3 regions of the Paenibacillus sp. FSL H8-0332 genome follow, and region 1 is predicted to be linked to each of the others. Evidence: predicted binding sites of a transcription regulator. Region 1 holds the regulator's gene; each other region holds the start of a gene.
What was found. The regulator Rex, encoded in region 1, represses fermentation and respiration genes when NADH is low (regulators of the CRP and FNR family bind a similar motif). The targets are predictions, from matches to a motif close to TTGTGAAATATTTCACAA.
Positions count from the first base shown of each region.

Region 2: the regulator Rex is predicted to act here: its motif matches at 6,118-6,135, upstream of ric (iron-sulfur cluster repair di-iron protein).
Region 3: the regulator Rex is predicted to act here: its motif matches at 2,337-2,354, upstream of NST43_RS11325 (DUF1641 domain-containing protein).

Region 1 covers NZ_CP150145.1:4,395,437-4,405,707, reverse strand. Annotated here, with positions in the region: gene panB (3-methyl-2-oxobutanoate hydroxymethyltransferase) at 1-721, shown strand, start outside; gene panC (pantoate--beta-alanine ligase) at 723-1,613, shown strand; gene panD (aspartate 1-decarboxylase) at 1,606-1,989, shown strand; gene NST43_RS19000 (hypothetical protein) at 2,104-2,742, shown strand; gene dinG (ATP-dependent DNA helicase DinG) at 2,859-5,720, shown strand; gene NST43_RS18990 (redox-sensing transcriptional repressor Rex) at 5,859-6,509, shown strand; gene NST43_RS18985 (amidohydrolase) at 6,499-7,800, shown strand; gene NST43_RS18980 (DUF5590 domain-containing protein) at 7,830-8,351, shown strand; gene NST43_RS18975 (aminoglycoside adenylyltransferase domain-containing protein) at 8,519-9,271, shown strand; gene NST43_RS18970 (hypothetical protein) at 9,550-10,092, shown strand; gene NST43_RS18965 (AAA family ATPase) at 10,085-10,271, shown strand, end outside.
Region 2 covers NZ_CP150145.1:4,685,560-4,695,830, reverse strand. Annotated here, with positions in the region: gene NST43_RS20480 (DUF4349 domain-containing protein) at 1-215, shown strand, start outside; gene msrA (peptide-methionine (S)-S-oxide reductase MsrA) at 477-1,463, opposite strand; gene NST43_RS20470 (VTT domain-containing protein) at 1,572-2,183, opposite strand; gene NST43_RS20465 (Gfo/Idh/MocA family oxidoreductase) at 2,343-3,278, shown strand; gene NST43_RS20460 (hypothetical protein) at 3,315-3,641, shown strand; gene NST43_RS20455 (helix-turn-helix domain-containing protein) at 3,767-4,084, shown strand; gene NST43_RS20450 (hypothetical protein) at 4,358-5,080, shown strand; gene NST43_RS20445 (DUF6773 family protein) at 5,321-5,767, opposite strand; gene NST43_RS20440 (helix-turn-helix transcriptional regulator) at 5,745-5,969, opposite strand; gene ric (iron-sulfur cluster repair di-iron protein) at 6,196-6,891, shown strand; gene NST43_RS20430 (hypothetical protein) at 7,024-7,710, shown strand; gene nirB (nitrite reductase large subunit NirB) at 7,983-10,271, shown strand, end outside.
Region 3 covers NZ_CP150145.1:2,657,331-2,667,601, forward strand. Annotated here, with positions in the region: gene NST43_RS11310 (hypothetical protein) at 1-198, shown strand, start outside; gene NST43_RS11315 (hypothetical protein) at 820-1,443, shown strand; gene NST43_RS11320 (nitroreductase family protein) at 1,533-2,150, opposite strand; gene NST43_RS11325 (DUF1641 domain-containing protein) at 2,474-2,911, shown strand; gene NST43_RS11330 (NAD(P)/FAD-dependent oxidoreductase) at 2,948-4,126, shown strand; gene NST43_RS11335 (SGNH/GDSL hydrolase family protein) at 4,287-4,916, shown strand; gene map (type I methionyl aminopeptidase) at 5,013-5,759, shown strand; gene NST43_RS11345 (carboxymuconolactone decarboxylase family protein) at 5,841-6,200, shown strand; gene NST43_RS11350 (Rrf2 family transcriptional regulator) at 6,308-6,730, shown strand; gene NST43_RS11355 (hypothetical protein) at 7,166-7,561, shown strand; gene NST43_RS11360 (DUF4085 family protein) at 7,592-8,257, shown strand; gene NST43_RS11365 (VOC family protein) at 8,471-9,337, shown strand; gene NST43_RS11370 (Na+/H+ antiporter) at 9,520-10,271, shown strand, end outside.

The DNA of each region.
Region 1 (10,271 bases):
CCTAGGGAACGTCGTGCTTGGTTATGATACCACGCTGCCGGTTACCATAGAGGATATGGTCTACCATACCCGGTCGGTGAAGCGCGGAGCGCCTAATACTTTTATAGTGGCTGATATGCCGTTCATGACCTACCACGGAAGCGTGGATGAGACCTTGCGCGGTGTGCGCAGACTGATGCAGGAAGGCCAGGCCCATGCGGTCAAAATGGAAGGCGGCCTCGAAATCTGCTCTGCAGTGTCTTCTGTTGTAGCAGCCGGAGTTCCGGTCCTTGGCCATATCGGCCTGACCCCGCAGTCGGTCAATATGATCGGCGGCTACCGGATTCAGGGGAAGGATGCCAAGGATGCACAGCGGCTGATGGACGAAGCGAAGGCGCTGGAAGCGGCCGGGGCCTTCGGCATTGTGCTGGAGCTGGTCACGGAGGAAGTGGCAGAAGCCATCTCCAAGGCTGTCAGCATACCGACCATAGGCATTGGTGCCGGGCGTTACTGTGACGGACAGGTTCTGGTATTCCATGATGTCCTGCGGTATGCCTCTCCTTACCGGGAGAAAAAGTTCGTCAAAACCTACGCCGATGTCGGTTCTCTGATCCGTGAAGGCATCACCAGCTACGTTCAGGAAGTGAAGGACCGCTCGTTCCCTGCGCAAGAGCATGTGTTTAGCGCGGATGAGACCGTCCTGGAATCTTTATACGGCAATGCCGGCAAAGGAGCGAAATAAAATGAGAGTCATCCGAACAATTGTTGAACTGCGCGAAGCGCTTGAATATATGCGTCAAGGGGGCCATGGCCCAGTTGGTTTTGTGCCCACCATGGGATATCTGCACGAAGGACATGCCAGTCTGCTGCGTAAAGCAGGGGAGAAGAGCGGCACAGTGGTGATGAGTATTTTTGTCAATCCGCTGCAATTTGGCCCGAATGAGGATTTTGCTTCCTATCCACGGGATGAACAGCGTGATTTGGAGCTGGCTGAACGTGAAGGTGCGGACCTGGTGTTCATCCCCAGTGTCGAAGAGATGTACCCGCAGCCGATCCGCACAGGCGTAACGGTCTCCTCGCTGACCACACAGCTCTGCGGCGCTTCGCGTCCGGGACATTTTGACGGAGTAACTACAGTGGTCAGCAAGCTGTTTCATATCGTGCAGCCGGATTACGCCTTCTTCGGACTGAAGGATGCCCAGCAGGTAGCCGTTCTCCGCCGGATGGTGTCTGACCTTAACATGAACGTGGACATTATCGCCTGTCCTATTGTGCGCGAGGAAGACGGGCTGGCGCTTAGCTCCCGCAATGTCTATCTGAGCAGCGAGGAGCGCAGACAGGCGCTGGTATTGTCGCGTTCCCTGCGCGAAGTGCGTCAGGCTATGGAAGAGGGCAGCATTCGTACGGTAGAGGAAGCACGGAGCCTGCTGGTCTCGGTCATTTCTGAATCGCCGCTTGCAGTCATTGATTATGCTGAGATTCTAACCTTCCCTGATCTGGAAGAGCTGGAAGGCGGCAGCAGGCTGACGGATGCGGGCGGAGAGGTTATAATAGCTCTGGCCGTGAAGTTCGGCAGAACCCGTCTGATTGATAATAATGTATTTATTCCTAAGGAGGCACACGCTCTTGTTTAGACATATGATGAAATCCAAGATCCACCGGGCAACGGTCACTGAAGCCAATCTCAATTATGTGGGCAGTATTACCATTGATGAGGAACTGATGGAAGCCGCTGACCTGCTGGAGAACGAGAAGGTGCAGATCGTGGACAATAATAACGGTTCCCGTCTGGAGACTTATGTCATTCCCGGCCCGCGCGGCAGCGGCGTCATCTGTCTGAACGGGGCGGCGGCGCGGCTGGTACAGCCCGGCGATACCGTGATTATTATTTCTTACGCTATGATGTCCTCCGAGGAGCTGGCGGCGCACAAGCCGACTGTAGTGTTCGTAGATGCGGGCAATAAGCCAGTGAAGCTGGCGGATCATGAGATTCACGCTACAATTGCCTGAATTCCTTACTTTGAGCCATGTAATCAATGGCAGGGATGAAGACACCTGTACTTGTGAAAAATGAAGGCAGGCAAGCTTAAGCTGACTTCATTATCAGTAAGGGTGGGATGTCCGGTGTTTCAACATTTATTTGCTGAGATGAACAAGATGCTGCAGGAGATCCAAACCGACTTCCCTACTGCGGAGGGTGCCCGCCGAAGCGATCTTTTATCCAAGTATAATATGCTCCACCGAATCAGTGATAATGTAATGGATGAGTGGCTGGTCTTTGCCGAGAAGCTGAGCGAGTTCCGGGAACAGGCGGATTTCCAGGCTCCGCCTGAGGAACTGCCGGAGGAAGAAGCGCCTGAGCTTGGGATGGATGCTTTTGTCAGGGGACAGGGCTATTACAAGCTGCTGATGTACCGCAAGTGCATTGAACAGTTCCGTGAGGTTACGGCACAATATCCGGACAGCCTCGCTGCCCGCCTGTATCTGGCCATGGCTTACCTCCAGGAGGGGGAAGGCGAGATTGCCTGGGGACATCTGGACCACATGCTGGGCCTGATTCGTGAGGTGAAGCTGAAGGCGATGATCTATAATGCGCTGGGCTGTATCCGGGCTTCCCAGGAACGTTTTAAAGAAGCCAGTGAGCTGTTCAGCCTGTCGCTGCTGCATGACCCTGATCTGCCGGAGCCGAGCGTTAATCTGGAGGTGTGCCGCAGGCGGGGCGGGAAGCTGGAGTTCGGCCATCAGCTGGTTTCGCTTTTATAACTTATCCTCGGTTTCTTTAGGCGATGCGCCCCACTTCCCGGGGGTGTGCATCGCCTTTTTTCGTAACTTCTGTTATGCTGATAAAGAGTCTCAAGTGAAAGGGAATAGAACTTATAATGAAATTTGCCGTGCTTGATTTTGAAACTACGGGAACCCAATCTGTGGGAGAGATCATCCAGGTTGGCCTTGCCATTATAGAAGAAGACGGGACGATCTCCCGGGTGTATGGTTCCTACGTCAAGCCCGGAGCGCCAATCCCTCCTTTTATTACGGGCCTGACCGGAATTACAGACAGTGATGTACAGGATGCGCCGGAGCTCGATGAGATGATGATGGAGCTGGTGCCGCTGCTGGATGATGTGGTCCTCGTCGGACACAATGTTGCGTTTGATTTTCATTTTTTGCAGAATGCGCTGGACCGCTGCGGCTATCTGCCGTTTCAGGGGCGGATTCTGGATACGATCGATTTTCTCAAAATATGCTTTCCCTCGCTGAGCACCTATCAGTTAGGCGCGGTAAGCAGCCACTTCGGCATTACGCATGACCGTCCCCATCAGGCGGACAGCGATGCGCTTGCCACGGCTATTGTGCTGCTCAAATGTCTGGAAGAGCTGCACAGTCTGCCGCTGCTGACCATTCAGCGCCTGAATGAGCTGTTCGCGGACGAAGACAGTGATATGGCCTGGTATTTCGACGGTCTGCTGCGGGAGCGGGAGATGGAGACCTTCCAGCCGGAAGGTGAGCTGAGCTTCTACCGTCAGCTTGCGCTGGCGGTGGGGGATTGGGCAGAGCTGGCTACGCCCCGGGAGGAAGGAAGCGTCAATCCGCTGGAGAATATTACCTTTGAGGAATATATGGATGAGGTAACCAAGCGGCTGAAGGCTGCGCTTCCCCAGTATGAGAGCCGTGAAGCCCAGGAGCTGATGATCCATGAGGTCATTACAGCGCTTGAGCAGGATAAGCATCTGCTGATTGAAGCGGGAACAGGCACCGGCAAATCGCTGGGTTATCTGCTTCCGGCGATCTACCACAGTGTGAAGAGTGATCAGAAGGTGATGGTCAGCACCCATACCATTAACCTTCAGGACCAGCTGCGGGAGCGGGATATTCCGCTCTTAACCAGCGTTGTGCCGTTCCCGTTCAAGGCTTCCATCTTTAAGGGAAGAGGGCACTATTTGTGTCTGCGCAAATTCGAACATAGAATGAACAAAAAGGACTTTACGAGTCCAAGGGAAGAAGCAATTACCGCTGCGCAAATGCTTGTCTGGCTAACCCAGACGACAACCGGGGATGATGAGGAGCTTAACTTAAGCGGACGGGGCGGCGATTTCTGGGAGACTGTAGCCAGTGATACCGACTCCTGTCTGGGACGCGCCTGTCCCTGGTTCCGCAAATGCTATTACCACCGGGCCAAGCATGAAGCGGGGATCTCCGATGTGGTGGTCACCAATCACTCCAAGCTGTTCGCAGATGTCAAAGCCGGGCATCAGCTTCTTCCGGCCTACGAGCATCTTGTCATTGACGAAGCTCATCATCTGGAGGATATTGCCGGCAAGCATCTTGGCATGCAGATGAAATATTTCACATTCGCCCATACCTTAACCCGTCTCTACAAAGATAGCCGGAGCGGGCAGCTGCCTGCCCTCCGCCAGAGCCTGCAGTCTTCCGGCAGTGAGCAGGCTTCCGAATGGAGCGGCGTGATCGACAGGATCTATCCAGATCTGCTGACCGTGAAGGAATCCTGGGATGCGCTCAGCGACAGGCTCTTTAGCCTGCTGCCCGAGCGCAGTGACGCCGGGGCCGGTGAAGCAGGCCAGCTGGTAGCGCGCCTGCAGCCGGGCAAGAAGCCCAAGGATTGGGAGGAGCTGGCTGCCCTTGAGAATACACTGAACCTCAGTCTGAGCGATATCATCCGCAAGGGTGACAAGATGCTCAGTGAGATGCGTGACACGGACAGCCAGTCCTCCTCGGACAGTCTTGTGACGGATATAGGCGGCTTGTTCAAGGACCTGGCATCCATTAGAGAGCAGATTCGCTTCTTCATGAGCCTGAATGATGAGAATATTGTGTATTGGCTGGAGGGAAGCGGCAATTATAAGGGCAAGTCGCTGCAAATGTATGCCGTTCCCGTAGATGTCAGCACCCAGCTCAGGGAGCTGTTCTTCGACAAGAAGAAGAGCATTATCCTGACCTCGGCCACCTTATCGGTGGATAAATCCTTCCAGTTCATGATGGATAACCTGGGCCTTGGTGAGGCTGCGGAGCAAGGGCGTCTGATGACTGCGCTGCTTCCGTCGCCGTTCAAGTACCGTGAGCAGGCACTGCTGGTCATTCCCCGCGACTTCCCGAGCGTTAAGGGAAGTATAGGGGATGCCCGATTCGTGGACACGCTAGTCCACTCCCTTGCTGAGACGGCTGTAGCTACACGGGGACGGATGCTGGTGCTGTTCACCTCCTACAAAATGCTGCGCCAGGTCTACGATCCGCTGAAGGAGGCACTTGCCTCGCAGGATATCGCGGTGCTGGGACAAGGCGTGGAGGGCGGCAGCCGGAGCAAGCTGATCCGCCGCTTCCAGGACACCCCGGCCTCCGTCCTGCTTGGTACCAGCAGTTTCTGGGAAGGGGTTGATATTCCTGGAGAAGCATTGACCTGCCTGGCGATTGTCAGACTGCCGTTCCAGCCGCCGAATCACCCGCTGGCTGAGGCGAAGTCGGAGCTGCTTCAGGCACAGAAGAAGAACCCGTTCATGAAGCTGTCCGTGCCGCAGGCCGTTATCCGCTTCAAGCAGGGCTTCGGGCGGCTGGTCCGTACGGCGAAGGACCGGGGGATCGTGATTGTCTATGACACCAGAGTGATTGAATCCTATTACGGGAAGTACTTCCTGTACTCGCTCCCCGGTCCCAAGATGGAGCATATGCTCACCGAGCAGATGGTTCCGAGAATCGCCGAATGGCTGGAAGACGGTGGGGTTTCCTAATTCATCCGCTATTGCTATTATTAATAAGTCATGATTAACCTGATGATCCGTTCCCGCCTCCTCTGCCACTCCGGCAGGCGGCGGGGTACGGTTGCTATAATTGTACGGGTCTAACAAAACTTTTAAGGAGGAGAATACATGAAATCGGATAAAATATCGGAGGCCGTCGTTCGCAGACTTCCAGTGTACCTGCGGTTCCTGAACGATCTCCAAAAACGTGAAATCTCCACAGTCTCTTCTCAGGAGCTTGGCCAAAAGCTAGATCTGAACCCCGCCCAGATCCGCAAGGATCTGGCTTATTTCGGTGATTTCGGCAGAAAAGGCATCGGCTACGATGTGTCCTATCTGATTGAGAAGATTCGTCACATCCTGAAGCTTGACCAGCAAATTAATGTTGCACTGGTTGGAGCCGGTAATCTCGGTCATGCCTTGTCTAACTACAACGCTTACTTGAAGGATACGATGAAGATCACTGCCATCTTCGATGCCTATCCGCCGAAGGTGGGCCAGCAGATCAACTCGCTGGTTGTGCAGCCGATGGAGGAGCTAAGCAGTACAATCCGCTCGCAGGGAATCCGGATCGGGATCATTACTGTGCCCGACAGCGAAGCCCAGAATGTAGCCGATATTCTTGTGGATTCCGGCATTGAGGCGATTCTGAACTTCGCACCGGTTATTCTCAAGACGCCTGCCAATATCCGGATTCACGCCGCTGATTTCACTACAGATCTGCAGAGCCTGGCCTATTATTTGCATGATGGAAAGGATGCGGCTGAAGATGAGCAGTAAGATCACGATAATCAAGAATGGGCACTTTCTGGTTCCCGGCAGCGATAAGCCAGTGCTGAGCGGGTATATGACCCTGGATGATGACCTGATTACTTACATAGGTGAAGCTGAGCCGGCAGTGGAGGATGGCGCTCAGGTCGTAGACGGCAGCCGTCTGCTGTTCATGCCGGGTCTGGTCAATACCCATGGACATACTGCCATGTCACTGCTGCGCGGATACGGCGACGATATGGTGCTTCAGACTTGGCTGCAAGAGAAGATGTGGCCGATGGAAGAGAAATTCACTGGTGATGATGTATATTGGGGAACTTCTTTGTCCGTGCTGGAAATGCTGAAGGGCGGCACAACAACCTTCCTCGATATGTATGATCATATGGACCGGGTAGCGGAAGTGACCGAGCAGTCCGGTATTCGTGCTGTGCTGATGCGCGGCGTAATTGGGCTGTGCCCGGAAGATGTACAGCAATCCAAGCTCGCTGAGGCGATTGCTTTTGCCCGTAACTGGCATGGCAAGGCTGACGGCAGAATTACGACCATGCTCTCGCCGCACGCCCCGTACACCTGTCCTCCAGAGTTTTTCATGAAGTTTGTGCAGGCTGCCCATGATCTGGATCTGCCGATGCATACCCATATGTCCGAGACGCGCCATGAAGTGGAGCAGAACGTGGCCGACTACGGCCTTCGTCCGGTCGCACATCTGGAGAAGCTGGGGATGTTTACCCGTCCTTCGCTTATTGCCCACGGGGTTCATCTGAACGATGAGGAAATCGGGATTCTGGCCCGCCATAACGTTGGCGTGTCGCATAACCCCGGCAGTAACCTGAAGCTGGCCAGCGGTGTTGCCCGTGTTCCGGAGCTGCTGAGAGCCGGGGTTAAGGTCTCCCTGGGTACGGACAGCGCGGCAAGCAACAACAATCTGGATATGTTCGAAGAGATGAGGCTGGCTGCGCTGATCCACAAGGGCGTAAGCGGTGATCCAACAGCGGTACCGGCTCCTGAGGCGCTTCTGATGGCTACGGAGTACGGAGCGCAGTCTATTTTCCTAAGCGGTGTAGGCCGCCTTGCAGCAGGGATGAAGGCTGACTTCATCGCGCTTGATATTGACCAGCCGCATATGCTGCCGCATACCGATCTGCTCTCCCATGCTGTATATTCGGCCAGCGCCAAGGATGTGGAGCATGTATGGGTGAACGGCCAGCAGGTTGTGAAGCATGGACAATGCCTGACACTTGATGAAGAAGCCATCCGTCACAAAGCACAGGAGACGTTCGAGAGCCTGCTTAAACGGTAACTCAGGGGAACGGGAAAGGAAGCAGCGTGGTGAAGAAGAAGAGGAGAAAATGGATCTGGCTGGGGATTACCGTGGTGCTGCTCCTTCTGTTCGGACTAAGCCAGTTCTATGCCTACATTATGAAGGATCAGTGGAACGAGCGGAGTGAGGCCAAGGAGCTGGCCCAGGCGCGTGCCGGGCTAACAGAGGTTACCAAGGCCCAGAAATCCGTCTGGAATGAGAATGAGATCTACTGGGTGCTAACCGGCAAAAATGAAGCGGGTACCGAGCTGATGGTGTGGGTCCGTTATACCTTGGAGGGCAAGCCTGCCGGAGGCGACAACGGCCTGTATGCCGAAGAGCTGAGCAAAGGAACCTCAGAAGAGAAGATGCGCGGAATCATAACCGCCCAGCTGCCGGACATTACGATCGAACGGCTGCTGCCCGGTGTATATAACGGGGAATATGCCTGGCAGCTATTTTACAAAAAAGACGGGCGCTTCTATTATAACTTCTACCGTTTCAAGGATGGCAGCGCCATCGGTGAGGGGTACAGTCTGCCGAATCGTTAAGCTAAGCGCTCAGCGGCAGAATAAAAACGGGGGGACAGATTATCTGTTCCTCCGTTTTTTTATCCATCATGTTGAAAAGTTTGAGGTGCATCAATTGATATACGGAGTGTATACCTCGTCTGCTAGCGCTAACCTACATATATGTTCAATCAAGGAGGATGATGAAATTGGAGATATTAGCATATTTGGATCAGGCGGTGGATTTGTTCAAGGAGGAGCTGGGGGATAATCTGTCGGGGGTTTACCTGCATGGCTCGCTGGCCATGGGCTGTTTTCAAGCGGATTCAAGCGATATTGATCTGCTGATCGTCATACAGGACAAGCTGTCCGCAGAGGCCAGTCAGAGACTTGCCGGGCTTATCGTAGCCTATCATGACAGTCTGCCGAATAAGCGCGGAATCGAACTGTCTATCGTCCTGAAGACATATCTGCGCAATTTTGTGTATCCTACGCCGTTTGAATTTCACTTTTCGGAAGCTCATTTAGAGCGGTATAGAACCGATGAGAATTATCTGTGCGGCGGTTTTGAGGATGCTGATCTTGCGGCGCATTTTGCAGTGGTCTACCATCGTGGGTTTATCTTGTACGGGGAGCCGATCCGCGAGGCCTTTGCGCCGGTAGACCGCAGGTACTATCTGGATTCCATTGTCCGGGATGTCGAAGATGCGCCGCAGAATATTAATAAATCTCCGGTCTATTACACACTGAATCTATGCAGAGTGCTCTACTATTTGCAGGAGGATTATATCTCTTCCAAGAAGGAAGGCGGAGAGTGGGGACTGCAGCATTTGCCGGAACGCTTTCACGGGCTGCTCAGAAGATGCCTGGAAGAGTATAGAGGAGCGGTTAGCGACCAAGGCTATGACCTGGAGCTTTTAACTGATTTCGCGGAATATATGACTGGTGAAATTAAGCGTTAGCCGGATGTAGTGTACGCCGGAATATGAATGTAGCAGCGGCATTTCAGGATCTGAATCTGAGCTGCCGTTTTTTCAAGGTTCATGAAACATCCAGAAATTAGTATCAAAAATTTTAAATATATTCACAACTTTATGTAAAATCGTATATACACCTATGATATACTACTACTTGTATCAAGACATGCTTAAGAGCATGTCAGTCTCGGATGGGCGCTAGACACGCTGGCTGGTCTTTATTATAGAGTTAAGCTTGGTCATTATTGAGAGGAGGACGTTTCTTGAAACTTCGTCTTATGCCTGTGCTGCTAACGTCTCTGCTGTCTGCTGCATTATTGTTTGGTGGCTGGTATTCTTACCGTCAATTCGCGGTGCGGGAGCCGCTGCAGAAGCTGGTATCTTCCTACCAGGGAGTGAAGGATTCCCATATTACTATTAAACGCAATGAAGTCACTTTGAAACTGGATTTGCAGCCGGGCACGAAATTACGTGAGCTGGTGCAGTATGTATCGCGAGAAGGCAGCACCGCCATTGATGGCCGGACCTTGAAGCTGGATGTGGAGCAGAAACCAAGCGAGCTGCTGGACGAGTACTGGGATAAAGCTATGTTCTCTGTAGCAGAAGCAATGGAGAGCCGGAAGTATACATTGATCCCAGCGAAGCTGGACGGACTGAAGGAGCAGGACAGTAAGTACAGCGGAGTTACAGCTACCACAGAGATTGACGACAACAATGTGTATGTAAGCCTGAGCAACGGCACAGAGAGCAAATTTATCATTCTGCCGCGTGCAGCAGCGAAGATGGGAGTGTGGAACAATGCCTAAGTACTGGAAAGAGGTTGTAGCCGGTTTCATTCCGGTCATGCTGATTTTTATGGCTTTTGTCGGGATTAATATCTTCCCTGTAATCATAGCGCTAGGCATGGTTGCCGCACTCCTGTTCATAGCCCATGCCCGCGGCGGTCTGGCCGTCAATGCAGGTGCGGACAAGAAGCGTAAGAAGA
Region 2 (10,271 bases), 290 kb from region 1:
CGGCTGCTCTCCCCGTACTGCTTGTAGCTGGAGTCGTGGTGGCGCTGGTGCTCTGGTTACGGAAAAGCTTCAAGCGGCGGCAACCTGCGCACACTGAACAGGCACGGCTGGGCGGCAACCGTCTGCCGGACCGGGAATCGCAGCCTCATCCTGAAGCGGCACCTGTAGTACCGGCCGCAACGGAAGAGGAGAATACGGATAAGCAGAACAAGTAGAATGGGCTGCACAAATAAACATAAGAATCTTTTATGTAAAGAATAAAGCCTCCCTACCCGTAAATCCGGGCTGGAGGCTTTGTTTTTGTTCAGGAAATTGTTCAGGAAATTATGATTTTCTTCTGTTGTGGATAAAGTGTGTGCCCGACTGTAAGCGAAAAACAACATACATTGTGATGGCACACGGGTAAGTTATGCAATATATGAAGCTAAAGCTTGAGGCTATCTATTGGAGGGGCAGACAAGCCGGGACCTCCAGCCTCAAGCATGCTGGAAGAGCACGCGGTACTCGCCGTAGCCTTCCTTCTCCAGGTCCTCTTTGGGAACAAAGCGCAGAGCTGCCGAGTTGATGCAGTACCGCAGTCCGTTCGCGCCGGGGCCGTCATTGAACACATGGCCCAAGTGGGAATCCGCTATCTTGCTGCGTACCTCGGTGCGGATCATCAGGTGGCTGAGATCGCTTTTCTCCTTGACCGCGTAGTCTCGCATCGGACGCGTGAAGCTCGGCCAGCCGCAGCCGGAATCGAACTTATCCTCTGAGCTGAACAGCGGCTCTCCGGAGACAATATCCACATAAATCCCGTCCCCGTGATGATCCCAGAATTCGTTGCGGAATGGAGATTCCGTAGCGCTGTTCTGCGTCACTTCATATTGAAGCGGAGTCAGGCGCTCCTTCAGGCTCTGCGGGTCCTCCTTATGCGTCCAGTGAGACTCAATGAACGCTTCCCGGCCCGAACCCTTGCGGTAACGCTTGTAATGGCCGGGATTCTTATGATGATAGCCCTGATGATATTCTTCAGCGGGATAGAAGGGCTTAGCTGGAAGAATAGGCGTCACAATCGGAGCGGAGAACCTTCCGCTGGCCTGAAGGGCAGCCTTGGAAGCCTCTGCCTGCTGGCGCTGCTCCTCTGAATGGGTGAAGATGGCCGTTCCGTAAGAGGTGCCGCGGTCATGGAATTGCCCTCCGGCATCGGTCGGGTCAATCTGCTGCCAGAACAGCTCAAGCAGCTTGCTATATGGGAAAATATCCGGATTGAACGTAATCTGCACCGCCTCAACATGTCCGGTGGTTTCCGAGCATACCTCTTCGTAGGTAGGGTTCACGGTATGTCCGCCTGTATAGCCGGAGATAATCTTGACAATGCCGGGAAGCTCTTCAAAAGGGGAGACCATACACCAGAAGCATCCACCGGCGAAGGTGGCTTGTTCGGTCTTGAAATTTATAGAATCAGCTTGAAATTCACTCATTGTTATCCCTCCATCTGTAGAATGCAATTAAATAGATCACAATTTAATTATAAATCAAATAGAGGCTTACTGCCAGTATACGGCGGCATACCGAAGATTATTGAGGCATTAGCGGCCCGCAGTAGGACGGCGGCGCATGGATAATCCGGCCACGGCCAGTACGGCAATATACACGATTATAGCTATAGCTGCACTCCGCGGATGCTGGAACATCTGTCCTCCGAGGAAAGCGTAGAGGGCGATGCCGGGAATTTTGCCAAGTGCGGTGGCTCCAAGGTAGCTCCAGAAAGGCAGTCCGGCAGCACCTGCGTAGATATTCACAGCCATCTGCGGGATAATCGGTGCCAGCCGGGCAATCACTACGGATGCAAAAGGACGCTCTTGCACAGCGGACACAAATCTGTCCAGCGCTGAGATGCTGCTCAGATAGGCCATCGATTTGCTCTGGAACATTGATTTAACCACTCCATAAACAAGGGCTGCCGCTATAGTAGTAGCACTCCAGCAGATTAACGCTCCCGCGAAGCTTCCATAGGCATACCCGAACAGACCGATAATCAGCTTGTAGGGCAGGACCGGAAATAAGGCCAGCACAGTGGCAGCGAGCATGGACAAATACAAAGGATGATCCTCTCTAAGCCAGGCCAGGAGTTCATACCTGTAGATAAACGCGAGGATTATGCACGAAACATACAGAATAACCGTTAACCATTTTCTCATTATACTATGCCCCTTCTTCACTCCATCCATTTCATCATACTGAAAAAAAAGCAATTAAAGCAATTATTGAAGCAAAGATCATTGTTCCCGCAGCATGTCACGGTATAATACACCTATAAGGGAATAGAAATTCCCTCTACATGTAAGGGAGATGCTGCTATGAAATTACCTGTCCGCAAAAGAGTGGCAATGATCGGCATTGGCGATATTGCCCGTAAAGTCTATTTGCCGCTGCTCTCCCGGCATGATCAGGCCGAGGTGGTGGGAGTGCTCAGCCATTCCTCTGCTACGGTCGAGCGGGCTGTCCAGGCTTATCGCCTTCAGCGGGGGACAACCGAGCTTACGGAGCTGCTGTCCTGGGATCTGGATGCTGTGTTCATACATAGTCCTACAACTACGCATTATGAGCTGGTTACCGCATGCCTGGAGAATGGGGTGTCAGTGTATGTGGACAAGCCGCTCTCCTATGATCTGGAGGAATCCCGCCGGATGGCAGAGCTTGCTGAGAATAAGGGGCTGCTGCTGGGGGTGGGCTTCAACCGCCGCTACGCCCCGATGTATGCTGCCGCCAAATCCTGGCTGCATAAGGCTGGAGGCATCAGCCAATCCACCGCAGTCAAGCACCGGACGAAGCTGCAGCAGGGCAGCAGCCATGAGACGATCCATGATGACCTGATTCATATGCTGGATCTGCTGCTCTGGCTGTCTGGCGGGGATTATGAGCTGCTGCACAGCAGCCTGAAGGCGGATGCGGAGGGACGACTTCTGCACGCCTCGGGAATGCTGGGCTGGGAGAATGGGACCACCGGCCATTACAGCATGGTCCGGGATGCCGGGGCCGATCTGGAGAAGCTGGAGCTGCACGGACATGGCAGATCGGTTGAGGTGACCGATATGGAACGGGTTATATTATATGAGCAGGGCTCGTTGCCGCGCACGCAGAACTTCGGCAGCTGGGATACCCTGCTGGAGCGCAGAGGCTTCAGCGGAGCGGTCAGCCATTATCTCAGCAATATAGCGACACCGGAGCAATGCGGTATTTCCGCTTCGGCTGTATTGCCGAGCCATGAATTAGCAGCAAGACTAAGCCGCTGAGCGGTCAGATTCGCAGCAGAGAGAGAGGAGAACAACATGGAGGATTATGACAATAAGTCGATGGAAGAGCGAATCATCGAGAGCTATAAGCGGGACGAGGAGATGATGATTCTCGTATTTGCCCAGTGGTGTGTGAATAACAGGCTGGACCCGCATGCCCTGTATCTTCAGGCCTATCCGCAGCAGGAGGGCAATCAGGCACTGGCCAATGCATTGGCCCTGACGGTATCCGAGGAGGAGGCCGGGTTCATCTCCGATGATACGGTGCTGGGCGTACTCTCACTGTACAGCAATGATGATCTTGCCTATGTGGTTACAGAGGCCATTCAGCTAAGACGCAAGGCGGAAGACACCAAGGATTGAGAGCTGAAATATAATAATTGTGGTTAATGAACTTTTTTTTGGCAAACGATGTTCATTCCAGAATAAATGTGGTAAAATTATATATACTAACTAATTGTAAGCTTCATAGGTGAGAGGTGATAACCATGGAAGAACATCAAATGACGATGTGCCCGAGATTTGAGACGGCTTTTTCGTTTCTGGGCAAGCGTTGGAACGGACTCATTATTCAGACCTTGATGAGCGGCCCCAAGCGGTTCAAGGATATTTCTGGACTGATTCCGTCAATGAGCGATAAGATGCTGTCCGAGCGCATGAAGGATCTGGAATGCGAGGGTATTCTGGTACGTCATGTGTACCCGGAGACACCAGTGCGCATTGAATATGAATTAACAGTGAAGGGCCGTGCGCTTGAGCCGGTCATGCAGCAAATCCAGTCCTGGGCCGAGAGCTGGGTGGAGTAGCAGTACCGTAATATAGTTTTGATGACAGCCTCTTGCCGGGTATCCTGGTAAGGGGCTTTTCATTTTATGCGGCTTTTGCCCAAATAAACCTTGCACTTAGGCCCTACCTGTGTAATATAATAGAACATACTAAATATTACGGATGTGTGGAAGCGTTAACAAAAGTAGGAAAAGCCCAGGGTTATGCGGCAGGCGGATGCTTACGGGATGTGTTTTGGACGATGCTGATGGAAGGAAGCGGAGGGCTCACACAACTTTTAGGAGGCGAGGACCATGACCATCACCTTGTTTTCCCGGGAAATAACCTATGGAAAAAAGGATGTCGCCGAACTGGAGACTGCTTCGATTAAAGTACAGCTGATCTATGACAAGGTGCTGTTCATGCTTCATAACCATCTCCCGGATTCTCTGTGGACTGCGTGGATCGGTGTGCCCTATGAGATCATTTCATCTCTATATAAAGGGGACAATGACAGCGGGAGCGTGTTTCAGAAATGGATTCAAGGCCCGTCCGGCTGGAAATGCATCGGCTGTGAACGGCATTGTCTGGAGCCGGTAACGGCAAAGGAAGGGAGTGGCTCAAATGCTCAGCGCCGTTTTACTTTTCATAATGGAATTAGCCAGAGCATGGTACTTCAAGCTGTGATCTGGTCTATGTATGAGAACACGCGGCTGCTCCAGCCTTACTTGGGGGAGGAGGCTTTTCTGAGTGAGGAGGATATGGAGCTAATCTCGGTATACTTCGTGCCAACCTATCTGACCCCGGCACCGCTGAGCGAATTGAACAAACCAGCCAAAGAATATAAGGACAAGAAGATCAGAGTGTATCAGGAATGGATCTCTGCCCCCGATCTGGTGCTGCAGTGGAACGGCGGCCTGACCGAAGGCAGATGGATGACGGGTGTATATGTGGACCATTCACGGTTCGCCGGACTTGGCCCCTACCTGAAGGATGCGCAGGGCAAGCGGACTTATATGCAGGCGACTGTTCGATAAAAAAGTTAAACTCGAAAAAAAGAGTTGAACTTGAAGCCAGGTCGTCGCTGCTGTGAACATTTGGACTTCCGGCCGCTGTTGTGTTTGGATTTCTTGATTAGTACCGCTCTTCGCGGTAGAAATCCAAACACAAAGGCGATCGCTCCGCTCCTCCAGTTCCAAATTTCCCCTCCGCTTCTTTTGCTTCTTTGTTAAATTCTTTAATTCTTCTCCTATGCACTCACAGCAGCACAAGCCGCTCTACTCCGCCCGGTTATTCCTCCGCCGGATCAAGTACACGGTGCTTAAGATGACCAGTCCTGCTGTAACAGAAATGATCAGAATCACCTTCCCGTTCGCACCGCTGTCAGCTGCTGATTGGGCGGGGGTTGGATTCACGAAGGTAACGATAAGGATACAGGCTGCCACCACTATTGCCAGCAGTGCACCCAGTACGTTTTTACCTTTTGCTCCGCCCTGTGCTCCGCCCGGTCCCACATATGCACCGCTCCAGATCAGCCGTACGAGATAGGAACCCACACCCAGCATGAAAATTGCGTAATTGCTAAGCGGATACTCCAGCCACTTCATTCCGTAGTTTTGCAGCCCCATGTCTGCCAGCAATAAGAATGCCATCAAAAGAAATGCCTGATTCCCCGCCTTGTGCCGCTTCTGCAATTGTCTCTCATCCAGGTTCGTTCTGCTCATCCTTCGTTCCCTCCCAAAATAATTGATCCAGCGTCTTCCCAAGTGTTACACAAATGTCAATGCACAACCTCAGGGTCGGGTTGTAATCACCGTTCTCAATCGCGATAATTGTCTGCCTTGTGACCCCCACAGCATCCGCCAGTTGCTTTTGCGACATGTCTCTTGCCGCTCTCGAGGCTTTGAGCCTCAGATTTTTCCCCATTCCCTCACCTCACGCATATTGTAAAATATATAGAACAAAATGTCTAGTATATTTGACATAAGAAAACTAGAAGTTCGCGTTCATTAAAATTTGTTATATTCAGTGCGTACAATCACAAGTTTGGCCTAAAGCCAGTGATAAGGTGTAGAAGTGAAAAGAAGCACAAACCTACATCTTAAACTGAGGAGGGGCCAACATGGCGTCCAATCAATTAAACGATACAACAATTCAACCGGGTTTTACCCCGGAAGCAATGGTAAGGGATATTGTCCTTCAGTTCCCCAAGGCCGCAGATTATTTCAAGGCACAGCGGATCGATTTCTGCTGCGGAGGCGCAAAGCCGCTGGCTGAAGCCGCTGCCGAGAAGGGTCTTGACCCGGCAGCAATGGTTCAGGAATTGAACAAACTGCAGGAGCAGCATCCGGTTCTGGAAGAGGATACCGCCTGGAACGAGGCTTCGTCAGAGGAGCTGGTGGATTATATTGTGAACAAGCATCACCGCTACCTGCGTGAAGAGCTTCCGCTAATCAGCCAAAATGTAACCAAGGTGTTCCGCGTTCACGGTGAGGATTCACCGCACCTCGGAGAGATGCACCGTCTGTTCAATATGCTGCGTGAAGAGCTGCTGCAGCATACGGCGAAGGAAGAAGAGAGCGAATTCCCTAAGATGCTGGCCTACACTCAGAACCCAAGCGAAGAAGGACTTGCTGAGCTGCGCGGATTGCTGCATAATCTGGAAGCTGAGCATGACGGGGCCGGAGAGATTCTGCGTGAGCTGCGTAGAGTTACTAATGACTACACACCTCCCGCGCATGCCTGCACCACTTATCGCCTGACGTATGCCCGCCTTGAAGAACTGGAAGGCATGACATTTGAGCATGTGCATTTGGAGAACAATATTCTGTTCCTGCGTTATCAATAGGATCTCATGCAACTCATAAGTCCCTTCGGGGACTTTTTACTTTTTCTTCCGGCAGAAATGATTTGAGAACCCTTCCTCTATGCGTTATCCTTAAAGAGTCTGGGAAATTACATATGAAGGCGGTGCCGTGGGATGTCCACGAAATGGATGCGCTTAATGCTGTGCCTTCTGTTGCTGGCAGCGGCAAGCGGTTGCGGCTTGGGATCAGGGAATAGCAGTAGCAGTAACGGAGGCCAGGGGTTAACCTTTTCGGTTAAGGTAGGTGACAGCGAAATGGCCGGAAGCTCGGCCAGACTGCTTAACGAAGCTTACGTGTCCGGGAATTCAATGATAGAGCTGTTTAAGAAGAGCGGCGTTGTTACATTTTCAGGTGATGGAACTAACATTCTTGAGGTGAATAAGGTCTCGCTGGGTCAGGATATGAGCTGGGAGGTTCAGGTGAACGGCAAAAAGGTTCAAGAGCTGAATACGACCCTGGAACCGGGTTCGGCCATTACGATGTCAGCAGGGCCTGCGGCAACCGGAAAGATGTTTCAGCCTGTCATCATCACTGTGAACGGGGGGAGCGAGCAGCCGGAGCTGACACATTCGCATGTGCTTTCTTTTATGCAGGATATGTCCGTCAAGGGATTGCTCCAGAACAGTGGTATGGTTCGGCTTGCCGAAGATAACCGGACGGTGCTTACCGTGATGGATTATACCCCGCTCAGCAGCGAGGAATGGAGACTGAAGGTTAACGATAAAGGTCTGCTCGGTAATGGAGTGGACATGAAGCTCAGTCCGCAGGACAAGCTGGAAATCTCTCTGGTACTGAAATAAGTGAATGAAATGAAATAAGTGAGATCATGTACCGAATGAACGGATATCTGTGCGAAACTGCATGGGTATCCGTTTTTTTTTGAATAAAAGAATTCCTGTGCTTCATGCCATAAGTTGTCCTAAGTAAGGAAGGGAGAAGTCATCTCCACTTGTGTGAAAAAATTCACATACCGTGTGACTGTGGTCACACTTGCCAAGGAATGGGGGACAGTATAATTTCACTATGAGGTTAGGATTAGTAGAAATCAGAGTTTCTGAAGGAGGGTCTACCAGTGGCAGCGGAAAGAGAAAAGTTAGTGCTGATTGGGAATGGCATGGCGGGAGTAGGCACTATTGAGCAGATTCTAAAGCTGGGCGGGGCTTATGATATTACTGTCTTCGGCAGTGAGCCGCATCCCAACTATAACCGGATTATGTTGTCCTATGTACTTGAAGGCAGCAAGACGATTGAAGACATCATCCTCAACGATCTCGGGTGGTATGAAGATAATCATATTACACTGCATACCGGCACAACGGTTACCCGGATCGCTGAACAGAACAAACTAATATTGACCGATAATGGACTGGCGGTTCCTTACGATAAAGCAATTATTTCAACAGGCTCGAATTCTTTTATTTTACCCGTACCCGGCAGCACCAAGGATGGAGTAGTCGGCTTCCGCGATATCGCGGATTGTGATGCAATGCTGGCAGCAGCGAAGCAGTACCGCACGGCGGCTGTGATCGGCGGAGGCCTGCTAGGTCTTGAAGCTGCAAAGGGTCTTGTCAATCTGGGCATGGATGTTACTGTTGTGCATCTGCTGGAGGATCTGATGGAGCGTCAGCTGGATCGTACCGCTTCTTCAATGCTACAGGCAGAACTTACGCGTCAAGGTGTGAAATTTGCCATGGGCAAGCAGACTGTGGAACTGACCGGCGAAGAACGGGTTACTGGTCTACGCTTCAGTGACGGCAGTGAGTTGCCGGCAGAGTTTGTAGTGATGGCTGTTGGAATCAAGCCGAATGTCCAGCTTGCGAAGGACAGCGGAATTACCGTTAACCGCGGGATCGTAGTTGACGATTATATGCAGACTTCTATGACAGATGTTTATTCTGTCGGCGAATGTACAGAACATCGGGGAACCTGCTACGGACTCGTTGCACCGCTATTTGAGCAGGGCATGGTTCTCGCCAAGCATTTGTCCGGGGTACAGACTCCGGGCTATGAAGGCTCAGTTGTAGCAACCAAACTCAAAATTTCCGGGGTAGATGTGTTCTCCGCTGGTGAATTCACCGAAACGCCTGAGCATACCGTCATTTCTGCCAAGGATGAATGGAAGCGAACCTACAAGAAGATTTTGCTTAAGGATAATGTGATTGTCGGTGCCGTTCTGTTCGGTGATGTAACGGAGTCTGCGAACTTGCAGAAGCTTGTGAAAAACAGCACAGAGATGACCAATGAAATCTATGATGAAGTTATGGGCACAAGCTGCTGCGGCGGAGGCGGAGCCAAGAAAGGGATGTCCGTTGAAGCGATGGCCGATGAAGAAATCGTCTGCGGCTGCAACGGGGTTACCAAAAAGGCTATTGTGGATGCAGTTACGGAGAACGGCTTCACTACAGTGGATGAGATTAAGGCTTGTACGGGTGCAACCCGTTCCTGCGGCGGCTGTAAGCCTGTGGTTGAGCAGATTCTGCAGTTTGTTCTCGGAGACAGTTTCCAGCAAAGCGCCAAGCAGGGCATTTGCAGCTGTACCCCGCTTAGCCGGGATGAGATTGTAGCGGAGATTACAGCCAAAGGCCTTAAGACCACCAAGGAAGTCATGCATGTCCTGGACTGGAAGCAGGCAGAAGGCTGTTCCAAATGCCGCCCAGCAGTGAACTATTATCTGGGGATGATCTACCCCGACACTCATGAGGATGAGAAGGAATCCCGGTTCGTCAATGAACGGATGAGCGCCAATATTCAGAAGGACGGAACCTATACAGTTATCCCGCGGATGTATGGCGGGGTGACGACTCCTGAGGATTTGAAGCGGATTGCCGATGTGTCCCTGAAATATGATGTGAAGGTTGTGAAGGTGACGGGCGGACAACGCCTGGATCTGATTGGTGTTAAAAAAGAGGATGTACCAAAGGTGTGGGAGGAGCTGGATATGCCTTCCGGCTATGGCTATGCGAAATCCCTGCGTACGGTGAAGACCTGTGTAGGTTCGCAGTTCTGCCGCTTCGGCACACAGGATTCCATGGGCATGGGCGCTATGCTTGAGCGCAAGTATGAGCGGCTGGATATGCCAGCCAAGTTCAAGATGGCGGTTAACGGCTGTCCGCGTAACTGTGCAGAGTCCTGCACGAAGGATATTGGGATTGTCGGCAATGACGGCGGCTGGGAAGTATTCATCGGCGGCAACGGCGGGATTAAACCACGGATCGCAGATGCCTTCTGCAAGGTGAAAACCGACGAGGAGCTGGTTGAGGTCTGCTCCGCGGTCATCCAGTATTACCGTGAGACCGGTAATTACTTGGAGAGAACCTCCGAATGGGTAGAGCGCATGGGCCTGGAGCATATCCAGACTGTA
Region 3 (10,271 bases), 1.7 Mb from region 1:
CTGAAGGTAGGTTCTGAAGAGGCCTTGTATGTGGAGATTCACCAAGCATATGAGAATAACAGCAATGGCTATTATGCTTACATCCGCTGGATTGAGCTGCGGGAGAACGAGGAGAGAAATATAATGCATGAGGTAGGGACCGGATCGGCTGAAGTCACCAGAGAGATGCTGCTACAAGTGGCTGAAGGCCTGCGTTAACCTAGAGCGGCGCTAAGTCCCCGCAACACATATAAACCTCTATTGTTGATCAGTACATCAACAATAGAGGTTTATATGGTTACCACTATACCCATGTTAGTCTCAGACTCCTTATCCTATCCTTTGTACTCAGCCGGGTAGAAATGGTCCGAGGCGGCAGTGTATTTGCCTATCCTGCACATTCAAACTGCTCAAAACTGATCCGCTTACCACGATAGGATGGGGCCTAAGAAGCCAGTGAGCTTTAAGAAGCTCATACCGTTTCGTGCAGGGACTCACTTAAGGCGGGAATGCCAGGATCAAAGATATAGTCTCAGTCACAAGGAGGAGCGCTGCTTAAGATTAGCTGCCAGAGATTCTGCCCTGGCCTATGTTCTTCCTGCAGTGTCTGTTTCCTTGAGCTGATACCTGAATTATACCGTCCGTGTGGAGAATAGTAAAAAGCCGAAATTTTTAAATATACCCTTTCTATTTGAGGAATTGTCTTGTAAGCGCTGTTATTCTGTATTTTACGTAGAATCTGATGAATTCAAATTCCACAGCCTTTGCTGTATAATGGAAAGAATGGTTTCAATGCTTCGTACACTCCGGCAGCCTTGCCTGGAGGGAAAGGACACAGAAATGAGCTTGTATGGAATTAATCTTGAGGAACTCGGCAGCGGGCTGCTGAAGTCCTTTTTGGAGGAGAATTATATATGTGCGGGCTATCCCGGCACGGGTGATCTGGAGCAGCACAGCAGAGAAGAGATCAGCAGCAAGCTGGCTGCCACCGGCTATCACGGGCAGGAGCTGGAGGGGGCAACCCATACCCTGGATATCTTCGTCAATGCGATGCAGGATGGGGATTATGTGCTGATCGCCGATGAAGAGTGGGTGTACCTCGGGGACCTTGGCGATTACTTCTATGATACCCGGCATAGCGGCACAGAGGATAGCACAGCCCACCGGCGCGGAGTTACCTGGCTGAAGAGTCTGCCCCTCGCTGTGGTTAATCCGGCTGCAACAGAGCTGCTTGCATCTGACAGTAGAATAACAGTCTATTCAGGAGTGCTGCCCGCAGCACGAATGGATCTTTGGCTAGAGAATCAGGCCGGGGATAGCGGAAGTGCCGCCGGGGCCTGTCCGGTTCAGGTGGATGAAGCTACAGTAGCGCAGGCGCTGGCTGTCCTGAAGGCAGCCTTGAACAGCACGGATGTAGAGCGGCAGGAGCGTGCGGCTGTGGCGATTTTGCAGTATGCCCGGTGAGTGCGAAATTAACAATACGGCAGGATACAAAAAGGGTCTTTCGGCGAATTAGCCGGAAGACCCTTTTTAAAAGAGAAAGAGTTATTGTATTAGATAAATTCCACAAACTCATTAACCGGCTTGCGGTATCCGCGCGGTCTGATCTTGTGCTGGTTATCCTTGCCGATCGTAATCAGCATCACCGGAACCATATGGTCGCCGAGACCGAGGGTAGCCTTGACAGCCTCCGGATTGAAGCCGATCATCGGGCAGGTATCCCAGCCCTTATCCTTGGCAATCAGCATGAACTGCATCGCCGACAGAGAAGCATTGCGGATCGCTTCATCCCGCTGGAACGCATCGTTCCCGGTATAAGCATCGTTGATGGATTGAATGGTTTGCTCGTATGCATCCTCGCTCATCGCTCCCAGCAGCTTAAGCCCGCTATAGATTTCGGGAGCCTGCAGATAGGCATTCTTGTCACCCAGCACCGCAATAACAGCCGATGCAGTGTGGATCTTGTATTGACCATACGCATCATTGCGGATGGCTTCCTTCACGGTATTATCGCTGATTACCTTGTAATGCGTGTGCTGAAGATTATAAGCCGAGGGAGCCAGACGGGCCAGGGAGAACATCTCTTCAAGTTCGCTCTGCGGAATTGTAACACCTTCCAAGAAATTATTAGCTGATCTGCGGGACTGCACCAATTCGGAAAAAGTACTCATAAGTCATTACCTCCATCTAATTATGTATGTTGCTTAGTTATAATAAATTGCTGATATTAATTAATAAACTTACATTTAGTTACTTGCTTAAGATATCACGACTCTCTGTATACGTCAATGAGGAAAAACATAATAATTTGTAAATTTAACCTGATTAAACGGTCGAGTTCGATAAAACCGATGAGGAAGTGATAAAAATCACAAAAATAGGTTGCAAAGGCAAAAAGATTGTGACAATAATAACAAATAGAGTGTTATAATAGTCACATTGTTTTATTGGATGTAATTGTGCAAGCATACCATTTGTTAAAGGAGACTTCGATATGTCAGAAACTGTTACTCAATCCCTGCCTGAACAAGAAATACCTGAAGCAGCCCCTCCCAGAGAGGATGTGCTGAAAGAGCTTTTGAAGCCGGAGGTTCAGCAATCTCTGATTAATCTGGTCGAACAGCTGCCGCAGATCACAGAAATGGTTAGTATTTTGTCCAAATCACTAGAGTTTGTGCAGTCGGTTGCTACGGATGAAGTACTCAAAAATGATACGGTCGGTGCGATCAAGGAAATGGCGGGTCCTGTGGTGGGCACTGCCAAGAATCTGGCGGCCACAGTCATTGAAGCGAAAGACCGCGCAGATGCAAGCAGCGAAACGATCAGCCTGTTCGGCATGATGAAGATGATCAAGGACCCGCAGGTACAGAAGGCTCTCCGGTTCATGAATGCCTATCTGCAAGTCAGCGGTGAACGTCAATCGGGTAAATAGCCCGTAATACTTAATTGTACGGATGGAGGAAATATCATGTCAAAACATATAGTAATTCTAGGTGCAGGCTACGGCGGGCTGCTAAGTGCCTTAACCGTACGTAAATATATGAGCAAAGCGGAAGCCAAAATTACGGTAGTCAATCAGTATCCAACTCACCAGATTATTACAGAATTGCACAGGCTTGCAGCGGGCAGTGCATCTGAACAGGCGGTTGCCATGCCGCTTGCGAAGCTGTTCACCGGTAAGGATATTGATCTGAAAATTGCCAAGGTCAATTCGTTCTCCGCTGAGAACAAGCAGGTTATTCTCTCGGACGGCGTCATGCTGACCTATGATGCTCTCGTTGTTGGACTGGGCAGTACCACCGCGTACTTTGGTATTCCGGGACTTGAAGAGTACAGCATGGTGCTGAAATCAGCAGCAGATGCGCTCCGGATTCGCCGGCACATTGAAGACCGGATTCGTGACTACTCCAAAACACGAAACGCGGCAGATGCTACGATTCTGATCGGCGGCGGCGGACTGACCGGCGTAGAGCTGGTAGGCGAAATTGCCGACATTCTGCCTAAGCTGACGAAGCAATATGGAGTGAATCCTGCTGAGATCAAGCTTTTGCTTGTTGAAGCGGGTCCGAAGATTCTCCCTGTCCTGCCGGAACATCTGATTGAGCGTGCTACGGCCAGCCTGGAGAAGCGCGGGGTTCAGTTCCTGACTGGTCTTCCGGTTACGAAGGTAGCCGACAATACGATTGATCTGAAGGATGGGCAGCAGATTGTGGCGAACACCTTCGTCTGGACCGGCGGGGTGCAGGGCAATCCGCTGGTTGGTGAATCGGGTCTTGAAGTCAACCGCGGCCGGGCCACGGTAAATGAGTTCCTGCAGTCGACTTCACACGCAAATGTATTTGTAGCCGGGGATAGCGCCGTTGTTTTCGCGCCGGATGGCCGTCCTTATCCGCCAACGGCACAGATCGCCTGGCAGATGGGTGAGCTGATTGGCTACAATCTGTTCGCTTATCTTAATGATAAACCGCAGGAGACCTTCAGCCCGGTAAATTCCGGTACACTCGCCAGCCTGGGACGCAAAGACGGAGTAGCCATTGTTGGCGGTAACTCCACTCCGCTGAAGGGGCTGCCGGCCACGCTGATGAAGGAAGCCAGCAATATCCGTTACTTGACTCATATCCATGGCTTGTTCAGCCTGGCCTATTAATTTTTTATACTAAGATCCCCCTGGGGCTGTCATATGGCAGTCTTAGGGGGATTTCTGATTTTAGGAATAATTTTCAATGAAAACGTGTCCGCAGGAAAGTCTATTTGCTATAATGATCATGTTTACATACTACAAATGTGTTCATAGGAGGATTTCAGGCATGCCATTTCAAAAGAACGATATCATCCTGTTTCAGGGGGATAGTATCACAGATTGTGGACGCAATTACGCCGATGCCTCATCGCTGGGTGTAGGTTACGCGCTGATGGCTGGCGCCCGGCTTGGCCTTCAGTATGCGGAGAAGAATCTTACGTTCCTGAACCGCGGAATCAGCGGCAACCGGGCGGTCGATCTGCAGGAGCGCTGGGAGAGGGATTGTCTTGCGCTGAAGCCAACCTGGGTGTCTATTTATATTGGAATAAATGATACCTGGCGGTGGTATGATTCCGGGCAGGAGACTACAGCGGCGGAATTCGAGTCGTCCTACCGGGATCTGATTGAACGTACCAAGCAGCATCTGGATGCCAAGCTGGTGCTGGTGGAGCCGTTCGTATTGCCGGTGCCGGAAGACCGCAAGGGCTGGCGTCAGGATTTGGACCCGAAAATTCATGTCGTGCGTGAGCTGGCCCGTGAATACGGCGCTGTGCTCGTGCCGCTGGATGGTCTGTTCGCAGCGGCATCTGTCAAGGCTGAACCTGCCTTCTGGGCGGGGGATGGCGTGCATCCTTCGCCTGCAGGACATGCCTTAATCGCCGATGCCTGGATGAAGGCCGTAGGTGCAATAAGCTAAGATATACGTTGATTTCACTCTGCGTAACAAGGCTGTTATACTTGTAGGATACATACTCAAGGTGAAGCTTTGATAACGAGAGGAATGTGAGCAGGGATGACGAGCGAGACGCTCCAGGATATGCAAGGACTGAAGGCGGCGGGTGCAGTGGTGGGCCACACCATCGCGGAGATGAAGAAAAGTGTAGTTCCCGGAATGACGACTGCGGAGCTGGATGAAGTGGGGGCGAAGATTCTGAACCATTTTGGCGCAAAATCTGCTCCAAAGGTAACCTACAACTTCCCTGGAACGACCTGTATCAGTGTCAATGAAGAAGTGGCGCATGGAATTCCGGGGCAACGTGTGATTCAGGCCGGAGATCTGATTAATATTGATGTCTCTGCCGAGCTGAACGGTTATTTTGGCGATGCCGGGGTATCGTTTCAACTGCCTCCATATAATGAGAAGCTGATCCACCTCTGCCGGAGTACGGAAGAGACCATGATGAGCGTGATTAATCACCTCCGGGCAGGCATGAAGGTTAACGAGATCGGCCGGGTTATGGAGTCGGAAGCACGGAAGCGCGGCTATAAAGTCGTGCGTAACCTGTGCAGCCACGGCATCGGCAAAGCGTTGCATGAGAAGCCGTTTGAGATTCTGCCCTTCTATAATCCGCGTGTAACGACGGTGCTGAAAGAAGGCCAGGTCATAACCATCGAGCCGTTTCTGTCCACAGGCACTGATTTTGTAGAGCAGCAGCCGGATGGCTGGACACTCAGCGTTGCCGACAACAGCCGCGTAGCCCAGTTTGAGCATACGATTGTGGTCACCAAGGGCAAGCCGATTATTTTGACCAGTGCTTGAAGATATATAGGAATATTTAACAGTTGTAATGTATGCATTACGCAAGAAACCCTCATACTAAAGATGATGTTATGATATGGAATGCAAGAATCTTTTTCCAAAATCGGAGGGTTTATTAAAGTGGATAATGTATCGCAAGTCAGTCAAGCCTTTATGACGTTTATGAAGGAAGCGCCGGAGCAGCAAAAGGCCCTTGGCGAAATTGTGAAGAAACTGGATGCCGCAAGCAGTCTGGATGCTAAAACCGAGGAGATTGCTTATATTTCCGTACTCGCGGCGGTTAGGCTGGAGAGTGGGCTGCCCTTTCATGTCAAGCATGCCAAAGCGCTCGGCGCAACCCGAGATGAGATCATCAGCGCAGTGCTGCTGCCCCTTCCGGCAGTAGGCAATGTGGTGATTCAGGCCCTGCCGGTGGCTTTGCAGGCGTATGACAGTGAATAGCGGCTTGCTGTCAGTAAACTCCCCACGGGATTGACAATTGCTCGAAATGTAACTATTATAGTTGCATCTGGCGGAAGTTTTCCGGCCAGTGTGAAGGAGTGATTGACATGAACATCAGCACGCGGTTTGCGGTGGCTATTCATATTCTAACCTTAATTGACAGCAATAAAGACGGCAAAAGCACCTCCGAATGGATCGCCGGCAGCGTGAATACAAATCCGGTGGTAATACGCCGCCTTACGGGTATGCTGAATAAAGCCGGACTGGTGGAGGTCCGTCCCGGTGTGGCCGGAGCGAAGCTTGCCCGCAGTGCAGCTGATATTACGCTGCTGCAGATTTATAAAGCGGTGAATGCGGTGGAAGAGGACTCTCTGTTTTCTGTCCATGAGCATCCGAACCCGGAGTGTCCGGTAGGCAAGAACATTGCAGGCGCTATTGTTCCAGTGTTCTCTCTTGCGCAGAAGGCGATGGAGAATGTACTGCAGGAGGTCACCCTGGATCAGATCGTACATCAGATTCCTGTGGCTTGAGAGAGGAATCTGATGTAAGTAAATTTAAGGAAACCTTCAGCCCCGGTTTATGTTTTTTTAAGGTTCGGGGAGTATAGTGAAGTTCTCCACCCCCCAGTGGAACCATTTATGGAAGACCCCGCCGTGCCTCGGCAGGGTCTTTCTTTTTGCTACTGGATATATTCAATCATTTTCATTAAACCTTTATGTGTTTTTCATCTGGCATTAAGCTTCGCTCAGTATAGTAGACCCATGACCCCCTTACAATAGACTTTGGCCCTGCCGGTTACCGGCGGGGCCACTTTTTTGAGTCGTAGCTGTTTGACACTAACTTTACACTTCAATCTCTTTGAATTAGACTGACACATATATGATAGGGACAACAGGGATAGCGATGCCACAATGGTTGGATTTATACTAAATAATTCTAAGCATACATATAAGGAGATGCTGTCCATGAAGAATCAATACACCATCCTGGGAGCTGCCCTAATTTTGGGCTTGTGTCTGGTTGCCAGCAGCTTTGTAATCGGCGACCGGCTTAGAGCGGGTTATGAGCTACAGCAGCAGACACCTACTGGAGCACAGAGTGGAACGCATTCTGAGGACCATCCGTTAATGACACTTGCAGAGACTGCGCAGTTCCTGCGTCTGAGTGAAGATCAGGTGAAGAATATTATGAAGGCGGAGAATGCAATGTTGCGTAATGACGGACCTTTCGAGGGGGCGAAGCTCCCTTATCTCAGAATAGACAACAAGTTCCTGTTCAATAAGCAGCAGTTGACGGTCTGGATTCTGGCGGCTTCGCAGGAGCACAGGGTATATCTGGGGGAGAAGCTAGCTGGTAAATAAGGATCGAAATAGAGTGGAGGGGACGGCAGAATGAAGTTTTTTACTATACCCTGGTATGAAGAAATGCAGGTGCGCGGGTTCATGGTCTTCCCGGAGACAGAGCAGGACTGGCTGGAAGATGTGGCCTGGCATGTGGCAGAAGGGATCAGCTATGAGGAGCGGGCCAAGGATTTTCTGGAACATATGAAAAAAGATCTGCTGAAATACCTACCCGGGTACTTCCACGCTTCGATACATGACGGAACCATAAATTCCACCTATCCTGCGTCTGAGTTCAAGGAACGGGCGTTACAGTGGAGTAGGGAGTATGACGAACGGCTGCAAGCAAATTTCAGAGAATACCGCAAAGGCTATGAAGCTATTAAGGATAAACTCCCTGCCAATGCCGTACAACTAGTAGAGAATAATCTGCATGATGCCAGAGTAATCTCCTATACCATGCCTTCAGAAGGTGTATTGGAGATGATTCTGGACTGCGGCGGGGCGATGCATTACCAGTGTGAGATTAAGCTAACGTTCAGCGGTGTGAGCGGACTGTGCTTGCCGGAACCGCTGGAGAAGAAATATTGGCTGTATGACGAGATCTATGCCGTGGAGCAGGGATTCGAGCTACGGGTTCTGATGGGTTCCCCGCCGAGTGAACTAAGAATTACAGCACAGAATGTATCGGTAGAAATCCTTGGTGAACCTAAATAACAGAATGACTGCTTCGGAGTCTGGCCTGGTGGCTGGGCTTTTTTGTTGGTCATGATGTGTATTGTAAAAGTAATTGACAAACATATAGATCGCAACTATACTTAAGTAAGTTAATGTGTAACAGAAATTGAAATTACCTTTACATGGACATGACAGGAACAGTCAACACTAACCGTTATTATGTGGATTATATTCATTTCAGGAGGGATACCTATGACAGCAACAGCTATATTACCGCAACAACTGGAAATTGGACTTGTACAGATCCGTGTAAGTCATTTGGAGCGCTCGCTCAGCTTTTATCAGAATGTGATCGGACTGAAGGTTCTGCGGCAGCAAGGGCGCGTGGTAGAGCTGACGGCGGATGGCCAGCAGGTGCTGCTTGTTCTGCGGGAGATTGAGCAGGCTCAGGTGCTGCGCCGGAACTCGGTGGCCGGATTGTACCATTTTGCAATTCTGCTGCCGGACCGGCCCTCTCTGGGACTGGTGCTGCGCAATCTGATCGACTCCGGGATATCGGTGGGCCAGGGGGATCATCTGGTCAGTGAAGCTCTGTACATTGAGGACCCTGATCATAACGGAATCGAGCTGTACCGCGACCGGCCCCGTGACACCTGGAAGTACGAAGCAACAGGTAATGTGGTCATGACTACCGATCCGGTGGATGTGGACGGTCTGCTGGCTGCATCGGAAGGCCTGAGCTGGACCGGGCTGCCTGCCGGCACTGTAATGGGTCATGTTCACTTCCATGTCGGCGATCTGGCAGAGGCCAAGAAATTCTATGTGGATGCCCTTGGATTCACGGTGACCGCCCATTACGGCGATGCGGCCATGTTCATCTCGGCTGGAGGCTATCATCATCATATGGGGCTGAATACCTGGGCTGGCAAGGGTGCTCCGGCGGCTCCTGCGAATGCGGCGGGCATCGATTATTTTACACTATTGCTCCCTGACATTCAGGAAGTGCATGAAGTGGCTGAACGTGTGAAGCGTGCCGGATACCGTGTGGAAGAAGAAGGCGGGATCATCACTCTAAGGGACCCGTGGAATATAGGCATACAACTGCTAGTGAAACGCTAAAATAACAGGGCGGACAGCATCACGTTACAATATTTACTACTAGACCAGCGGCAGAAGCCGTGAATGATAAGACAACGGAAGGTACGGCGGAGAATTGTAATTTCCGCGGTGCCTTCCGTTTGTTGACGTTAGCCGGGTCAATGCAATATTATAATTGATTATCAGACGGGGAGATGATGGGCTTGGAGACTTTTCTGGCTGTGCTGTTGATGCTTGGATTAATCGCCGTATCGAATATCTTGAACCGCTTCATTCCGTTTGTCCCAGTTCCCCTGATTCAGATAGGACTTGGAATCATTGCTGCACTCATTCCGACGGGAATACATATGCACTTCGAGCCTGAGCTGTTTTTTGTATTATTCATCGCTCCGCTGCTCTTCAATGACGGGCGGCGGACACCGCGCGGGGAGCTGTGGAACCTTAGGGCACCGATTCTGCTGCTGGCGCTGGGACTTGTATTTGTCACGGTATTTGTGGCAGGCTATGCGATTAACTGGATGATTCCCTCGATTCCGCTGGCAGCGTCCTTCGCACTGGCGGCCATTTTGTCTCCTACCGATGCGGTAGCGGTAAGTGCGCTGGCTGGAAGGGTTCATCTTCCCAAAAGCATCCACCGCATTCTCGAAGGAGAATCGCTGATGAACGACGCTTCCGGCTTGGTAGCATTTAAATTTGCGATTGCAGCCATGGTTACCGGCGTGTTCTCTCTGCCTAAGGCTTCGGTCAGCTTTGTAATGATTGCCGCAGGGGGACTGCTGCTAGGTGCAGTGCTGTCGTTCCTGCTGATCCGGCTCAGCGTGTTCATCCGCAGGTTCGGCATGGAGGATGTGACCATCCATGTCCTGCTGCAGATTCTTACGCCGTTCATTATTTATCTGATCAGCGAGGAGATCGGGGTCTCGGGCATCCTGGCCGTTGTGGCAGGGGGTGTCAT